One region of the Mesorhizobium sp. P2_A8 genome, then DNA from elsewhere that is predicted to be linked to it. Evidence: predicted binding sites of a transcription regulator. Region 1 holds the regulator's gene; each other region holds the start of a gene.
What was found. Region 1 encodes PhoB, which activates phosphate uptake and scavenging genes when phosphate is short. Its sites were predicted from a motif close to TGTCATNNANCTGTCAT; they were not measured.
Positions count from the first base shown of each region.

Region 2: the regulator PhoB is predicted to act here: its motif matches at 1,281-1,297, upstream of AC1D10_RS14640 (ceramide glucosyltransferase).
Region 3: the regulator PhoB is predicted to act here: its motif matches at 2,810-2,826, upstream of AC1D10_RS24605 (RNA degradosome polyphosphate kinase).
Region 4: the regulator PhoB is predicted to act here: its motif matches at 2,462-2,478, upstream of AC1D10_RS19375 (esterase-like activity of phytase family protein).

Region 1 covers NZ_JBFUDB010000001.1:1,120,271-1,124,629, reverse strand. Annotated here, with positions in the region: gene AC1D10_RS05520 (ROK family protein) at 1-1,244, shown strand, start outside; gene phoB (phosphate regulon transcriptional regulator PhoB) at 1,257-1,946, opposite strand; gene phoU (phosphate signaling complex protein PhoU) at 1,966-2,673, opposite strand; gene pstB (phosphate ABC transporter ATP-binding protein PstB) at 2,699-3,505, opposite strand; gene pstA (phosphate ABC transporter permease PstA) at 3,502-4,353, opposite strand; gene pstC (phosphate ABC transporter permease subunit PstC) at 4,357-4,359, opposite strand, start outside.
Region 2 covers NZ_JBFUDB010000004.1:454,899-459,257, forward strand. Annotated here, with positions in the region: gene AC1D10_RS14630 (Hsp33 family molecular chaperone) at 1-738, shown strand, start outside; gene apaG (Co2+/Mg2+ efflux protein ApaG) at 782-1,174, opposite strand; gene AC1D10_RS14640 (ceramide glucosyltransferase) at 1,399-2,550, shown strand; gene AC1D10_RS14645 (O-succinylhomoserine sulfhydrylase) at 2,565-3,752, opposite strand; SAM riboswitch at 3,810-3,887, opposite strand; gene AC1D10_RS14650 (2'-deoxycytidine 5'-triphosphate deaminase) at 4,025-4,359, shown strand, end outside.
Region 3 covers NZ_JBFUDB010000008.1:361,843-366,201, forward strand. Annotated here, with positions in the region: gene AC1D10_RS24585 (amino acid ABC transporter ATP-binding protein) at 1-431, shown strand, start outside; gene AC1D10_RS24590 (TIGR02117 family protein) at 547-1,215, shown strand; gene AC1D10_RS24595 (FAD-dependent monooxygenase) at 1,244-2,482, opposite strand; gene AC1D10_RS24600 (zinc-finger domain-containing protein) at 2,502-2,747, opposite strand; gene AC1D10_RS24605 (RNA degradosome polyphosphate kinase) at 2,893-4,359, shown strand, end outside.
Region 4 covers NZ_JBFUDB010000006.1:263,540-267,898, reverse strand. Annotated here, with positions in the region: gene AC1D10_RS19380 (GcvT family protein) at 1-2,282, opposite strand, end outside; gene AC1D10_RS19375 (esterase-like activity of phytase family protein) at 2,595-4,076, shown strand; gene AC1D10_RS19370 (L,D-transpeptidase) at 4,165-4,359, opposite strand, start outside.

The DNA.
Region 1 (4,359 bases):
CGGTCGGAATCCGCCACGACGATCTGCGCCGTCGCAACCGGGCGATGGTGATTGCGGCCGTGCGTCGCGCCGGACAGCCGTCACGCACCGAGATCGCCGCGACCACAGGCCTCAGCCACTCGACCATATCGGCGATCTCCTCCGACCTGATCGGCGAAGGCATCTTGGCCGAGAGCAAGCCGAGCGAGGCCGGCTCGCTCAAACGCGGCCGGCCGCAGGTCGGCCTCAGCCTCAATCCGGAAGCAGCGGCAGTGATGACCGTGGTGCTGTCGCTGAACTTCCTCTCCGTCGCCGTCATCGACTATGCCGGCCAGGTGATCGCCGAGGAACAGCGCCGGCTCGACACGCTGACCATGTCGCGCGACGCGCTGGTCGGCGAATGCGTCGCCATCGTGCGGCGACGCCTCGAAGACCCCGATCTCGACGTCCGCAATGTCGCCCGCATCGCGCTGGCGATCCAGGGCATCACCGACACGCGTGCCCGCGCCATGTTGTGGTCGCCGATCACGCCGCACACCGATATCGCCTTCGCCGACATACTCGAGGACGAGTTCGGCATTCCCGCCACCATGGAGAACGACTGCAACATGATGGCGGTGGCGCTGCGCTGGCGCGACCCTGATCGCTACCGCGACGACTTCATCGCCATCCTTTTGTCGCACGGCATCGGCATGGGCCTGGTGCTGAAGGGCGAACTGTTCACCGGTACCCATTCTTCGGGCGGCGAGTTCGGCCACATGATCCATCGGCCGAACGGCGCGCTGTGCCGCTGCGGCCGGCGCGGCTGCGTCGAGGCCTATGCCGGCAACTACGCCATCTGGCGCAACGCAAGGCAGATGAGTGAGGACGCAGAACCAGTCGCCGATGTCAGCGACGCCGATATGCGCGCCCTGGCGACCGCGGCCCGCGAAAGCGATGGACCCGAGCGCGAGGCCTATCGCAAGGCCGGCGAAGCGCTCGGCTACGGTCTCGGCAGCCTCTTCGCGCTGATCGATCCGGCGCCGGTCGCCATGGTCGGTGTCAGCGCCGCGGCCTTCGACCTGATCGAGCCGGCATTGCGCGAGGCGATTGCCCAGACCGCAGGCGGCCAGCACTCGAAATCGATTTCCTTCGACACCGAGCCGAACGAACTGCCACTGATCCGCGAAGGCTGCGCCATGCGCGCACTGACCTTCGTCGACCAGGAAATTTTCGCGCTTGGCACTCACACAAGATCCGGCATCGTCGGCAAGAACGTCGCGTGAATCAGACGGGAGTCAATCTTCCCTGATCGCGTATCCCGCCCCACGAATGGTACGGATGACGTCGGGCATGCGGCCATTGTTGACCGCCTTGCGCAGCCGGCCGACATGCACGTCCACCGTGCGCTCGTCGATGTAGATCGTCTCGCCCCAGACATTGTCTAGCAGCTGGCTGCGCGAAAACACCCGACCGGGATGACGCATCATGAACTCGAGCAGGCGAAACTCGGTTGGTCCGAGCCGGATCTCGCTCTTCTTGCGATAGACCCGGTGCGATTCACGATCGAGCACGATGTCGCCGACCTTGAGCACGCTGGACAGCACTTCCGGCTTGGCGCGGCGCAGCAGCGCCTTGACCCTGGCCATGAATTCGGGGGTCGAGAACGGCTTGACCAGATAATCGTCGGCGCCGGTCGAGAGGCCACGCACACGATCGCTTTCCTCGCCGCGCGCGGTCAGCATGATGATCGGCAGCCGCTCGGTCTCAGGACGCATCCTTAGCCGGCGGCAGAGTTCGATGCCGGAAACCGCCGGCACCATCCAGTCGAGCACCAGAAGGTCGGGGACGTTCTCCTGCAACCGGATCTCGGCCTCGTCGCCGCGCGTCACCACCTCGACCTGGTAACCCTCGGACTCCAGATTGTAGCGGAGCAGCACACCGAGCGGCTCCTCGTCCTCCACCACCATGATGCGTGGCGCGATCATCGGCTGGTCACCCCTGTCGTCATGCCGCCGGCGCGGACATTGCCGTCTCGTCCTGCTTCGGACGATTGGCGGGCAACTGCGTACCGGTCAGAACATAATACGCATTCTCCGCGATGTTGGTGACGTGATCGCCGATCCGCTCGAGGTTCTTGGCGCAGAACAGAAGATGCGTGCAGGCGGTGATGTTGCGCGGGTCTTCCATCATGTAGGTCAGGAGTTCGCGGAACACGGAGGTGTATTTGACGTCGATGCGCTCGTCGTCTGCGCGCAGTTTCGCCAGGGCCGCGGCGTCGCGCGCCGCATATTCCTCGATGACACCCTGCACCTGGATCAGCACCAGCTGCGCCATTCCGTCAATGGAATGCGACAGGTCGCGCGGCGTGACGCTGAGGCCGACGGTGCCGACGCGCTTGGCGATGTTCTTGGCAAGGTCGCCAATGCGTTCGAGATCGCCGGCCATGCGGATCGAACCGACGACATGGCGCAGATCGTCGGCCATCGGCTGCCGCTTGGCGATCAGCGTGATGGCGCGGTCATCAAGCTCGCGCTGGCGCGCGTCCATGATCGCGTCGTCTGAAACAACGCGCTGTGCCAGCGCGTTGTCGGAATTCAGCAGCGCCTTGGTGGCACCACCGACCATCGAGCCGGCGAGATCGCCCATGTCACTGATGAGCCTGCTGATCTGTCCGAGATCCTCGTCGAAAGAAGCGACTGTGTGTTCGCCCATGATCCTGTCCCTCGTATGCCTGAGCTCAGCCGAAGCGGCCGGTGATGTAGTCCTGCGTGCGCTTCTCGCGGGGCGACGTGAAGATCTTCTCGGTGCGGTCGAACTCGACCAGTTCGCCCAGATACATGAAGGCGGTCTGCTTCGACACGCGCGCCGCCTGCTGCATGTTGTGGGTGACGATGACGATCGTGTAGTCGGCTTGCAACTCGTCGATCAGTTCTTCGATCTTGGCGGTCGACAGCGGGTCAAGCGCCGAGGCCGGCTCGTCGAGCAGGATGACTTCCGGCTTCACCGCCACGGTTCGGGCGATGCAGAGCCGCTGCTGCTGGCCACCGGAGAGGCTGAGGCCGCTGGCGTTGAGCTTGTCCTTGACCTCGGTCCACAGAGCCGCACGCTTCAGCGCCTGCTCGACGCGGCCGTCCATCTCCGACTTGCTGAGCTTCTCATAGAGCCTGACACCGAAGGCGATGTTTTCATAGATCGACATCGGGAACGGCGTCGGCTTCTGAAACACCATGCCGATCTTGGTCCGCAAAAGGTTGAGGTCCTGCGAGCGGTCCAGAACGTTCTGGCCGTCGAGCAGCACCTGACCCTCGGCGGTCTGCTTGGGATAGAGTTCGTAGATGCGGTTGAAGACGCGCAGCAGCGTCGACTTCCCACAGCCCGAAGGACCGATGAAGGCGGTGACGCTGCGCTCGGGCAACGACAGCGTGATGTCCTTCAGCGCCTTGCTCTGGCCGTAGTAGAAGTTGAGGTTCTTGACTTCGATCTTGGCCTTGCTGGCGGTTGCCTCGGCGGCGATCGTCATGTCTGGAGACAACATCTGGCTCATTTGTCCTCTCTGCGTCCTGTCAGGCTGCGCGCAAAGATGCTGAGCGCGAGAACCGTCAATGTGATGATGAGTGCGCCGGTCCAGGCCAGTTGCTGCCATTCCTCGTAAGGGCTGAGAGCGAACTGGAAGATGGTCACAGGCAGGCTGGCCATTGGCGCGTTGAGATTGCTCGACCAGAACTGGTTGTTGAGCGCCGTGAAGAGCAACGGCGCCGTCTCGCCCGAGATACGGGCGATCGACAGCAATATGCCGGTGACGATGCCGGACAGGGCAGCGCGGTAGGCGACCGACTTGATAACCACCCAGCGCGGCGCACCGATCGCGGTGCCGGCTTCGCGCAGCGCGTTCGGCACCAGGTTGAGCATGTCCTCGGTGGTGCGCACGACGACCGGGATGACCAGGATGGCAAGCGCGACGGCGCCGGCAATCGCCGAGAAATGCCCCATCGGCCGGACCATCAGTTCGTAGACGAACAGGCCGATGATGATTGATGGCGCCGACAGCAGGATGTCGTTGATGAAGCGCACCACGGTGGTGAGCTTCGAGAAGCGGCCGTATTCAGCCATGTAGGTGCCGGCCAGCACGCCGATCGGCGTGCCGACGATGACGGCGATGATGGTCATCACCACGCTGCCATAGATGGCGTTGAGCAGGCCGCCGGCGTCGCCGGGCGGCGGCGTCATCTGCGTGAATACGTCGAAGGACAGGCCGGCAGTACCCTTGTAGACCAGTGCGCCGAGGATCAGCGCCAGCCAGGCAAGTCCGATGCCCGCGGCGGCGACGCAGAGCGTCATCATCACGGCATTCTTCCGCTTGCGGCTCTGGTGAAGCGATGTGGCTGTCGACATCGGTCA
Region 2 (4,359 bases), on a different contig from region 1:
CCGGTCGACATGCTGGTCGCGGATTTTTCCACGCCCTCGGCGCTGCGCGCCTATGCACGCTTCGATGCGGACCGGCTGGAGGCGCTGGTCGCGGCGGGCGAGACGTCCCAGCAGACCCTGCTCGGCAGCGGCGTGCTGGCTCTGACCATCGACCAGGGCGCTCACACGCAGCGCTATCAGGGCATCGTCCAGCTCGACGGCGAAACGCTGGAGGATGCGGCACGCACCTATTTCCGTCAGTCGGAGCAGATCCCGACCGATCTCAGGCTCTCGGTGGCCAAGCTGTTGACGCCAGGCGTCGGCGGCGCCCGTGAGCAATGGCGCGCCGGCGGCATCCTGGCGCAGTTCCTGCCGCAGTCGCCCGAGCGCATGCGCGTTCCGGACCTGCCGGGCGGCGATGGCGATCCACGCGAGGAGATCCACGATCCGGCCGACAATTCCTGGCAGGAGCTGTTGGCATTGCTCGGCACCATAGAGCCGACCGAACTGATCGACCCGACGATCGGCGCCGAACGGCTGCTCTACAGGCTGTTCCACGAACATGGCGTGCGCGTCTTCGGCGGCGTTCCGGTCGCCGACCAGTGCTCATGCTCGCGCGACAAGATCCGCGGCATCCTCGAGGGCTTCTCGGCGCAGGAGATCAAGGACAGCACCGAAGACGGCGGCATCCATGTCGCCTGCGAATTCTGCTCGAAGCAATATGACTTCGATCCAGCGGAATTTACGGCGGCCCAGTAGAGAATAACACGCCTCACCGGCTGCTTCGTGGCCGGTGAGCGAACTAATTCACCGTCCGCCGCGTCCCCGGCAGATCAAGCGAAAAGGCGGGGATGGCGATGTCGAACGTCTCGCCCCGCTTGTTGCGCATGGTGTAGTGCCCGACCATGATGCCGGACGGTGTCGAGAGCGGGCAACCGGACGTGTATTGATAGCTGTCGCCGGGATTGAGTTCGGGCTGGTCGCCGACCACGCCCGGCCCGCGCACTTCCTCGACCCGGCCGGTGCCGTCGGTGATGTGCCAATAGCGAGACAACAGCTGCACGAAATCGTCCGACTGGTTGTCGATCGTTATCTGATAGCCCCAGACATAGCGGTTCTCGGACGGATCCGAGCGGTCCTCCAGATAGAACGGCCTGACCTGCACTTCGATGTTGCGCGTCACGGCGCGGTACATAAGCGGCTCCAAAAACAATCCAAGTCGAACTGTCCTCGCTCCGGGCGAGCAGGTCAACATGCGCGTCCTGTCGCGCCCGGCCTGAAAGGCAGGTGCCGACAAAGAATGTCATTTAGGTGACACATGACAATGGTGGTGTGCACGAAGCGGGCGACTCGGCGCTCTGTCGAACGGTTGAAAACGGCCATCACGCGGGCCGTCTTTTCTGGAGTGACCAGATCTCGATGGAACTCACGCTCATAACCGCCTCGCTGTCGATCGCCCTCATTCTCTCAAACCTCGCCAGCATCCTGCTCGCCGCTTCGCGTCTGAAGCGCCGCCGCACCATCGCGCCGCCGGCCGGCAAGCCACGGCCAGTGTCGATCGTCGTGCCGTCGCGCGGCGTCGAGCCGTTCACGCAGGAGACGCTGGAGCGTGCCTTCTCGCTCGACTGGCCGCGCTACGAGCTGATCTTCTGCGTCGCCCATGCCGATGATCCGGTGGTCAGGCTGATCCGCGCCGCCATCGCCCGTTTCCCCAGGGTGCCGGCCCGGCTGTTGATCGGCGACGACCGTATCAGCGCCAATCCGAAGCTCAACAATTGCGTCAAGGGCTGGGAGGCGGCGCGCCACGATTGGGTTGTCTTGGCCGATTCCAACGTGTTGATGCCGAAAGACTATATTCAGCACCTGATGGCGGCGTGGCGGCCAAATACCGGCCTTGTCTGCTCGACGCCGATCGGCTCGCGGCCGGCCGGGTTCTGGGCCGAAGTCGAATGCGCCTTCCTCAACACGTTGCAGGCGCGCTGGCAATATGCCGGCGATGCGCTTGGCCTCGGCTTTGCCCAGGGCAAGAGCATGTTGTGGAACAAGCCGATGCTCGACGCCAGCGGCGGCATCCGTGCGCTGGCCGCCGAGATTGCCGAGGACGCCGCCGCGACCAAGCTGGTCAATGGCCTTGGCCTGCGCGTCAATCTCGTCGCCGCGCCCTTCGAGCAACCGCTCGGCCGGCGCACGTTTGGCGAGATCTGGTCGCGTCAGGCCCGTTGGGCGCGGCTGCGCCGCGTCACCTTCCCGCTGTTCTTCGCACCCGAAATCCTGACTGGCGCTGTGGTGCCGCTGGTGCTTGCGCTGGTTGCGGCGGCAGCCGCCGGTGTCAGCCTCTGGGCAACCGCCATTGCCGTGCTGGCGGCCTTCTACCTTCCGGAGAGCGTCCTTGCCAGGTCCAAGGGCTGGTACCTGTCGCCGCGCATGGTCGCGGCGATCATGGTGCGCGACATGATCCTGCCTGCGATGTGGGCGCGCGGCTGGCTCGGCGGCGCCGTCGACTGGCGCGGCAACGCGATGACCATCAGCACCAAGGCGGCCGAACTGGAAGAGACGCCGTCGGGCGCCTGAAAGCCAAAGGCCGCCTATTTGGCCTTCAGCGCCTGCTCGATGTCTTCCAGAAGATCGTCGGCATCCTCCAGGCCGACCGACAGTCTGAGCGTGCCCGGCCCGATGCCGAGCTCGGCGCGGGCCTCGTCGCTCAGATTCTTGTGCGTCGTCGTTGCCGGATGGGTGATCAGGCTCTTGGCGTCACCGAGATTGTTGGAGATCAGCACGATGTCGAGGGCGTTCTGCAAGGCGAAGGCCGCCTGCTTGCCGCCCTTGACGTCCAGGCAGATCAGCGTCGAGCCGCCCGACATCTGCTTCTTGACGATGGCCGCCTGCGGGTGGTCGGCGCGGCCGGGATAGATGACGCGGGCGATTTCGGGCCGCTCGGCCAGGAAATCCGCGATCTTGCCGGCGCTTTCCGTCTGCTGGCGCACGCGCAGCGGCAGTGTCTCCAGGCCCTTTAGCAGTGTCCAGGCATTGAACGGTGACAGGCTGGGGCCGGTGTGGCGGAAATAGTCGTGCAGGTTCTCGTCGATCCATTTCTTGTCCGACAGGATGACACCGCCGAGACAGCGGCCCTGGCCGTCAATGTGCTTGGTCGCCGAATAGACGACGATGTGCGCGCCGAGCTGCAGCGGTTTCTGTTGCAGGGGCGTGGCAAAGACATTGTCGACGATCAGCCGCGCGCCGATCGAATTGGCAAGCGAGGCAACCGCAGCGATGTCGACCACTTCCAGCGTCGGGTTGGTCGGGCTTTCCAGGAAGAACAGCTTGGTGTTCGGCTTGACCGCCTTTTCCCAGTTGGCGATGTCGGTGCCGTCGACCAGCGTCGCCTCGATGCCGTATCTCGGCGCCAGCGTCTCGACCACCCAGCGGCAGGAGCCGAACAGCGCGCGCGCCGCCACGATATGGTCGCCGGCCTTGGCGCTGCACAGGAGGGCTGCGGTCACCGCCGCCATGCCGGACGCCGTGGCGCGCGCGTCCTCGGCGCCTTCGAGCGCGCACATGCGCTTTTCGAACATGTCGACGGTCGGATTGGCATAGCGCGAATAGATGAAGCCCGGCTCCTCGCCCTTGAAGCGGGCTTCCGCCGCCTGCGCCGTTTCGTAGACATAGCCCTGGGTCAGGTACATCGCCTCGGAGGTTTCGCCGAAACCGGAACGCAGGGTTCCGCTATGGACGAGTGCTGTTTGAGGCTTCCAGTTGCGCTTCTTGGTGCTCATCGCTTTTGTTCCAGACACAAAAAAACCGGCCGCGAAAGTCGCAACCGGTCCATACGGCCTTGCGGCCCGACGGTCCTTTAGCGACTTGTTTAACGTGGCTGCAAGCCGACCGGCCAAATCACCACGGGATAACGACCCTTTAAACCCGCGCCACGCTTGCGTCAATTGCCGGCTTGATTAAGAGGTTTGTACCAAGCAGGTTCCGCAAAAGTGTTCCACGGTTTTGCGGCAGGAACCTGCGATCAGAAAACGTCTGGCCTAGGAGTGGAGCCTTGCGGCAGACAGGCATTCTTCCCGATCAGGACATTTCGGCGCTGTTCCAGTCCGGCGCGCTGAAGTCGGCCCGCGCGCTCGATATCGACCAGATCCAGCCAGCGAGCCTGGATCTGCGGCTCGGCGACAAGGCCTGGCGGGTGCGGGCCTCGTTCCTGCCGGGTCCCAACCACAAGGTTTCGGAAAAGCTCGACCGGCTGCAGCTGCACGAGATCAATCTTGCCGAGGGCGCGGTGCTGGAGACCGGCTGCGTTTATATCGTCCCCTTGCTTGAAAGCCTGGCATTGCCGGCGGACATTTCGGCCTCGGCCAATCCGAAGAGTTCGACCGGGCG
Region 3 (4,359 bases), on a different contig from region 1:
CGCTGGCGCCGATCTGGGTGCGCAAGACGCCGAAGAAGCAGGCCGAGGAAATCGCCATGCATTTCCTCAAGCGCGTCAAGATCCCGGAACAGGCAAATAAATATCCCGGCCAGTTGTCCGGCGGCCAGCAGCAGCGCGTGGCGATCGCCCGCTCGCTGTGCATGAACCCGCGCATCATGCTGTTCGACGAGCCGACCTCGGCGCTCGATCCGGAAATGATCAAGGAAGTGCTGGAGACGATGGTCGGCCTTGCCGAAGAAGGCATGACCATGCTGTGCGTCACGCACGAAATGGGCTTTGCCCGCAAGGTCGCCAACCGGGTGATCTTCATGGATCAGGGCCAGATCGTCGAGCAGAACACGCCGGCCGAGTTCTTCGACCATCCGCGCCACGAGCGCACAAAACTGTTCCTGTCGCAGATCCTGCACTAGGCCTTCGACAACCAGGGAGAGCCCGGCTGAAACAGTGCCGGGCTCTTTTGCGTATGGACGGGCAGGAGGCGGGCGGTTTGTGTCGCGCCGGGGTCCGTTTGTAGGGCCGCCATTCATGAAAAAGCTGGGACGTTTTCTAGGCCTGCTGTTGATCGTCGTTGCGCTCGCTGTGACGCTGGGCACTCTCGTGCCGCGGCCGCTGTGGCGAGCGGCTGCCGCCACGCCCGCCGTCACGCACCATATCCTGGTGCTGAACAATCCGATCCACACCGACATCGCCATTCCGGTCGATGATGCCGTGCGCAAGCGCTTCCATTTCCTGGCCGAAGCCGGCATCCCGGCCGACAGTCCGGAGGTTCGCTACATCGTCTTCGGCTGGGGCGGCCGCGCCTTCTATCTGGAGACGCCGACCTGGTCAGAGTTGAAGGCGGCACCGGTGATGAAGGCGCTGACCCTCGACGCGTCGGTCATGCATGTCGATGTCGCCGGTGACATCGCCGAACCGCATCCGGAGGTTGCCGGCTTCGACATCGGCGAGGCGCGTTTTGCGGCGCTGCTCGATTTCATCGATGCAAGTTTCCAGCGCGGGCCGAAAGGCCCGATTGTTGTTCCGGACGCGGCCTATTCCAGGTTCGACGGTTTCTACGAAGCCAACGGCCATTTCAACGCGCTGGTCGGCTGCAACACCTGGACGGCGGCGGCATTGCGCACCGCCGGCCTGCGCACCGGATGGTGGAACCCGCTGCCGGCTTCGCTCGGCCTGTCGATGCGGCTTTACAATTAGCTCTCTTCCACTGGCCGGCTCCAGGCCTTCAGCGTCGGATGATTTTCTGCGGTTGCCAGCCATAAAGCCAATCCAGATCGGCGGCGAGTTTGTCCGACGAGCGCATCTTCAGGAACAGGTTGCGCGCGATAGCCACTGGACCCGCGGCATGCCAGGCAAGGCGATTGACGGCGCCGCGACGAGCGACCTTGGCGACGCGCGACCGTCGCAGGTTCTCCCAGATTTGAAGGCTTTGTGCCGGGTCGGCGGGGAAGTCGGCAACGACATCGGCAAGCATCGCCGCATCCTCGATCGCCATGGCGGCACCTTGCGCCGCGAACGGCGTCATCGCATGCGCGGCATCGCCGATCAGCGCCATGCCATCGGTCGTCCAAGGTTGTTTTCTGTCGACCGTATGGATCGGCCACGCCGTCCACGGGCCGGCTTCCTCGACCAGATGGGCGAGCGCGGCCGCCGTACCGCGCAGGGCACCGGTCAAGATCCTGGTGTCGGCGTTGCCGGACCAGCCCTCGGCAATGCGTTCGCCCTTGGTGAAGGCGGCAAGATTGAAGGCAGCGCCTTTGCTGACGGGATAGGCGACCATGTGGAAGCCGGGATGCAGGAAGGTGGTGACGCAATTGGTGGCACCGATCGCGGCAAAGGCTTGTCCGGCAGCGCTGTCGGCCGGAATGGTTGCGCGCCAGGCCAGCTCGCCCGAAAAGTGGCTTCTTGGCGACGCCGGCCCTTTGGTTGTGTCGACAAGCCCGCGCAGCGATGACCAGACGCCATCGGCGCCGACCAGCAGCAAGCCCCCGGCCTCGACTGTTTCGCCAGCCATCTCGGCAGCCACGGTGACACCATGGGTGCCTTTGGCAATGCTGCTGACCTGCGCGCCGGTGGTCAGAAGAATGTTCGGCATCTCGGCAACGCGCGCAGTCAGGGCGCTCTGCAGGTCGGCCCTGTGGGCGACGAGATAGGGTGCCTGCCAGCGGGCTTCGGCGGCTTGTCCGAGCGGCACACGTGCCAGTTCGCGCAACGTTGCGGCGTCCTTCAGTACCACGGCTTCCGGCCGCACCGCTGCCGGCAGCAGTCGGTCGAGCACCCCAAGCTGGCGAAGGATGCGTGTTGCGTTGGGAGAAAGCTGGATGCCGGCGCCGGCCGCTTCCAGGCGCTGCGCCTGTTCGAACACCTGCACAAGGTAGCCGCGTTCGGCGAAAGCAACGGCAGCGGTTAGCCCGGCAACGCCGGCCCCGGCGATAACGACTTGCCGGGACCGCGTGTCGTCCATTGGGCTTGTCGCGAAAGAATCAGGCAGCCTGGTCGATGTAGGTGCAGCCGGCCGGCAGCGTTTCCGTCGCCTTCAGCTTTGGCGAATAGCGGTAGAGCGTCGAGCAATAGGGGCAGACTTTTTCATTGTCGTCGCCCATGTCGAGAAACACGTGTGGATGGTCGAAAGGCGGGTTGGCGCCCGTGCACATGAATTCCTTGACGCCGATGTCGATTGCCGGGTGGCCCGCATCGTTCTGAAAATGGGGAATGGAACCGCCTGCCATCGTCGTCTCCTTAATGCAGTCTCTCTGCATCTGGATCATAACCGGTCTCTTTGCAAGTTCGATGAAATCAAACTGTCGCAAAAGCCTGTCAGAGGATAAGTTAAGCCGGTTAACCGGCGAGCGGTTGCGGGGAAGAACGGGAATCATGAACGAACTGAAGCCGGTGCAGAGCGAATTCGTGAATATCGAGGTGGTTCGCCCGGAGGGCGGCAACCCGGATCGCTTTGTTAACCGGGAGTTTTCCTGGCTGCAGTTCAACCGGCGCGTTCTCGAGGAATCGCTGAATCTCAATCATCCGCTGCTCGAGCGCGTCCGCTTCCTGTCGATCTCGGCGGCTAATCTCGATGAGTTCTTCATGGTCCGCGTCGCCGGTCTTGCCGGCCAGGTGCGCGAGGGCATCACGCTGAAGAGCCCCGACGGCCGAACCCCCGAACAGCAGCTCGAACAGCTGCTGCGGGAGGTCGAGCGGCTGCAGGAAGACCAACAGAAGAGCCTTTCGGCGCTCACCGTGCTGCTCAACAAGGAAGGCATCGAGAGCATCACCCGCGATGCGCTGACCAAGGACGAAAAGGTCTGGCTGGAAGACCATTTTCAGGAGCAGGTGTTTCCGGTGCTCACCCCGCTGTCGATCGACCCGGCGCATCCGTTCCCGTTCATTCCCAATCTCGGCTTCTCGATGGCGCTGCAATTGCGCCATCGTAAGAACGGCGAGGAGATGAGCGCGCTGCTGCGCCTGCCGGTGGCGCTGAAGCGCTTCATCCGTCTGCCGGATCGCAAGCACCATGTCCGCTTCATCCCGCTGGAAGAGGCGGTCGGCCTCTACATCGGCAAGCTGTTCCCCGGCTACGAGGTCAAGGGCTCAGGCACATTCCGCATCATCCGTGACAGTGATATCGAGGTCGAGGAGGAATCCGAGGATCTGGTGCGCCTGTTCGAGACAGCGCTGAAGCGGCGCCGCCGCGGTTCGGTGATCCGCATCGAATTCGACAGACTGATGCCTGGCGAATTGCGTGAGTTCGTTGCCGGCGAGCTTGGCGTGTCGTCGAGCCGCATCAGCGTCCTGACCGGGCCGCTGGCGCTCAGCCAGATTTCCGAGATCGTCGCCGTCCCCCGCGACGACCTCAAATTCACGCCTTACAATCCGCGCTTCCCCGAGCGCATCCGCGAGCATGGCGGCGACTGTTTTGCCGCAATCCGCGAGAAGGACATCGTCGTCCATCATCCCTACGAATCTTTCGACGTGGTGGTGCAGTTCCTCCGCCAGGCGATGGCCGATCCGGAAGTGGTGGCGATCAAGCAGACGCTGTACCGCACGTCAAACGACAGCCCGATCGTGCGCGCGCTGGTCGACGCGGCCGAGGCCGGCAAGTCGGTCACCGCGCTGGTTGAGCTCAAGGCGCGTTTCGACGAGGAAGCCAACATCCGCTGGGCGCGCGACCTGGAGCGCGCCGGCGTGCAGGTCGTGTTCGGCTTCCTTGAGCTGAAAACCCATGCGAAAATGTCGCTGGTGGTGCGGCGGGAGGACGGCAAGCTGCGCAATTACGTGCATCTCGGCACCGGCAACTACCATCCGGTCACCGCGCGCATCTACACCGATCTGTCCTTCTTCACC
Region 4 (4,359 bases), on a different contig from region 1:
AGCGCCAGGCTTTTGCCCACCGTATAGCCATAGCCGCCCGACGTGACGAAGCCGACGCGCCGGCCGTGATGCCAGACCGGCTCGAAGCCGCTGGCGTCGGCGTCGACGGCATCGACCTCCAGGGTCACCAGGCATTGGCCGCTACCGACCTCTCGCTGTTTCAATGCCGGTTCGCGGCCGGTGAAGTCGCCCTTGCCGAAAGCGATGAAGCGGTCGAGACCGGTCTGACCAGCTGTGTAGCCCTGCGTGAATTCGCGTGACCAGATGCCAAAACTCTTTTCCAGCCGCAGCGCGTTCAGCGCATAGTAGCCAATCTCGGCAAGGCCGAGATCCTCGCCCACGGCCAGCAGCGTTTCGCGCAGGCTGGCATGCGTGGTCATGGGGCAACTGATCTCGAAGCCGAGCTCGCCGGCGATCGAGAGGCGGGCAACCCGCGCCTGCACCATGCCGATGTCGAATGAGCCGCAGCCCATGAACGGCAGCGCCTCAGCCGATATGTCCTGATGAGTCGTGCGCTCCAGGATTTTGCGCGCGTTCGGCCCGGTCAGCAGGAAGCCGCTCATCGTGTCGGAAAGGTCTGTGACCGTGACGCCCTCCGCCACATGGGCCTCGAACCAGCGCATGTGGAATTCTCTGAGATAATAGGAGCCCATCAGCCAATAGTCGCCACCGCCCCAGTTGAAGACGGTGAGGTCGCCCTTCAGCCGTCCATCGTAGCCGAGCATCGGCGCCAGCCTCGCTTGTCCCGGCTTTGGCAGCCTGCAGGCAAGCAGGCGGTCAAGCCATGCTTCAGCGCCGGGCCCCGAGACCGCGTAGCGCGCATAAGCCGAGATATCGACCAGACCCGCCGCCCGCCGCACCTGCAGCGCCTCGTCGCCGACGATATCGAAGGCGTTGGAGCGTTTCAGCGCGGTGTTCTCGCGAAATCCCATCGGCGCGAAATAGGCCGGGATTTCCAGCCCCCAGGACGCCGTCCATTCGCACCCCGCCGCCGTCATGCCGTCATAGGCGCCGGGGCGTTTCAAGGGCCGGCCGGCGGGCAGCCGCTCATTGGGAAAGGTCATGACGAAACGGCGCGAATAGAACTGGCGCGTCGTCTGCCTGAGATATTCGCGGTTGGCGGCGAAGGCGCCATAGCGGGCGATGTCCATGCCGAAGATGTCGGCCTGCGGCTCGCCATAAATCATCCACTCGGCCAGCGACTTGCCGACGCCGCCGCCCTGGCTGAAGCCGGCCATGACGCCACACGCAACCCAGTAGTTCTTCAGTCCGCGCACCGGCCCGACGATCGGATTGCCGTCGGGGGTAAAGGTGAAGGCGCCGTTGACCCATTTGCGGATACCGGCCGTCCTCAGGCACGGAAAGCGCTCATAGGCCTTGGACAGTTCCGGGCTGATGCGGTCGATGTCTTCGGGGATCAGTTCGATGCCGTAATCCCATGGCGCGCCATCCATGTTCCAATGCTTCGGGTTCTGCTCGTAGACGCCGAGCAGCACGCCCTTGCGCTCTTGCCTGAGGTAGGAAAAGCCGTCGAGATCGACCGCAAGCCCGAGTTCCTTGTCGAGGGCGGCAACCTCGGGAATGTCCTCGGTGATGAAATAATGGTGCTCCATCGGCGTCACCGGCAAGTCGACGCCTGCCATTCGGCCGAGCTGCTTTGCCCACAGCCCGCCAGCGTTGACGACATGTTCCGCGATGATGGTGCCTTGCTCGGTGAGGACGTCCCAGCGCCCGTCGGCACGCGCCTTCAGTTCGACGACCCGATTGCGCAAAATGATATCGGCGCCACGCTTTTTCGCTGCACCGGCATAGGCATGCGTCGTTCCATAAGGGTCGAGATGGCCTTCGTTGGAATCGTAGAGGCCGCCGAGTACGTCGCTGACATCGACGATCGGGCAGATCTCCTTGATCTCTTCCGGCGTCACCAGGCGAGCCGTTTCGATGCCGACCGACTGGAACACGGCCCAGGCCGATTTCAGCCATTCCCAGCGCTGGGGATCGCTGGCCATGTTGACGCCGCCCGTCATGTGCAGGCCCGCGTTCTGGCCGGATTCGGCCTCGATCTCGCGATAGAGCTTGATGGTGTAGTCCTGCAGCGCCGCGACGTTGGGATCGGCATTGAGTGCGTGGAACCCGGCCGCCGCGTGCCAGGTCGAACCGGCCGTCAGTTCGGCCCGCTCGATCAGCGCCACATCGCTCCAGCCGAACCGTGTCAGATGATAGAGCACCGAGGCTCCGACCACGCCACCCCCGATGACGACTGCGCGGTAGTGCGACTTCAAGGCTTCCCCTCCACGGTTGGTCCGAAGGCTGCACCTTATATCTACTGGACATAAGTGTCTAGTGCGTTGCGAACACACCGCGCTTCGTAGACCTGATGTGTGATGGGGCGATCAATTCTTTCGCGCGGCCACGCGTTTTTATCGGCGTGCGAAGAAGCCGACGGGCGGGCACCGCCCGCTGTCACGCAAGCATCATGTTCGCGCCGTAGACCGCTTTTCGGGGAGGCGCGCGCGGCATCATCGATGCCCCACCTCTTTCAGACTTTCGTCCATCGGCCGCTCCGGCATGCTTTGTCACAAAGAGGATTGTCCATGAAACACCCGTACCGAACCGCGTCGCTAGGCGTCGCGCTGGCATTGTTCACCGCCTTGACGGCGGCGCTCGCCAACAGCACCGCGACCGTCGGCGGCACCAGCTTCGTCAACAAGGGACTGGTCGGCGTCGGCCGCATCCCGGCCAGCCAGAAGGACAAGTTCGGCGAGACGTTTGGCTCCGGCTCCGGCATGGCGATCGACACCGCCGGCTGGACGCATGGCGCCGACGGCTACAAGGGTTCGCTCTGGCTGCTGCCGGACCGCGGCTACAATGTCGTCGGCACCACCGATTACCGGCCACGCCTCAACACCATCGGCATCGAGTTCGCACCGGTCGCGCCAGGCGCGGCACCCGCTGCCGGCAAGGAGCAGTCCGGCGTCAAGGCAACACTCGCCGACACCATGCTCTTGACCGACGACAAGGGCGCCGACGCCACCGGCCTCGACCCGCTCAACGGTGTGCGCGCAGCAAGCGGCGACATGCCGATCCTGCCCGAGGCCAACGGCAAGCTCGCTCTCGACAACGAGGCGATCGTGCGGCTGCCCGACGGCTCGATGTTCATCTCCGACGAATACGGCCCGAACATCTACCGCTTCTCGGCCGACGGCCATTTGCTGTCGGCGACGCAGCCGCCGGCTGCCCTGGTGCCGATGCGGCACGGCACGCCGAACTTCGCCTCCGACAATCCGGGGCCTGGTGCGGCCGAGCCCTATCCGAAGGATCCCGACACCGGCCGCCAGAACAACCAGGGCCTCGAAGGCATGGCGATGACGCCGGACGGCAAGTTCCTGATCGCCGTGCTGCAGTCGGCGCCCCGGCAGGATGGCGGCGATTCCGGCGCGACGCGCCAGAACACACGCGCGCTGGTTTATGACGCTTCCGACCTCGCCCATCTCAAGCTGGCGCATGAATATGTCGTGCCTCTGCCGGTGTTCAAGGATGCCAAGGGCAAGACCAAGGTGGCGGCGCAAAGCGAGATCGTGGCCCTTTCGGACCTGACATTCCTGATGCTGACCCGCGACAGCGGCAACGGCCAGGGGTTGAAGGGCGACACCTCGCTGCTTCGCCAGATCAACATCGTCGATCTCTCCGCCGCGACCGACATCGCCGGTGGCGCCTTCGACGCCGCCGACAAGCCGGTGGCGCCCAAGGGCGTGCTCGACCCATCGGTTACGCCGGCCAAACTGACGCCGTTCATCGACCTAAACGACAAGGGCGAGCTTGGCCGCTTCGGCCTGCACAACGGCGCGCCGAACGACAAGAACAACCTCTCGGAAAAGTGGGAGGCGATGTCGTTGGTCAGCGTGCTCGATCCGAAGCTGCCCGACGACTATTTCCTGTTCGTTGCCAACGACAACGACTTCCTCACCCAGGACGGCTTCCAGGTCGGCGCGCCCTACAAGGCCGAGGACGGCGCCGATGTCGACACCATGTTCCTGGTCTATCAGGTCACGCTTCCCGGCCTCGCCAGGAAGTAATCGCACACACCCTTGCGGACGCACCAACCGCGTCCGCAAGGGTGCATCTCGATTCGGTCTGCGAGCGTTCTACAGATCGTGAAGGGACTTACTTCAATATCTCCGCGTCCCTTGGTACGCCCGCATCGATCGGCTCAGCTGTCCTGTTCGACACGGCAGTGATCTTCGCGGCGGCCGACAGGTTCGCGCGAACGAAGACCGGCGCGACGCTGTTGACGCGGCTGTAGAGGTCGATGATGTCCTGGTTCATGAAGCGCACACAGCCGGATGAAGCGTTCTTCCC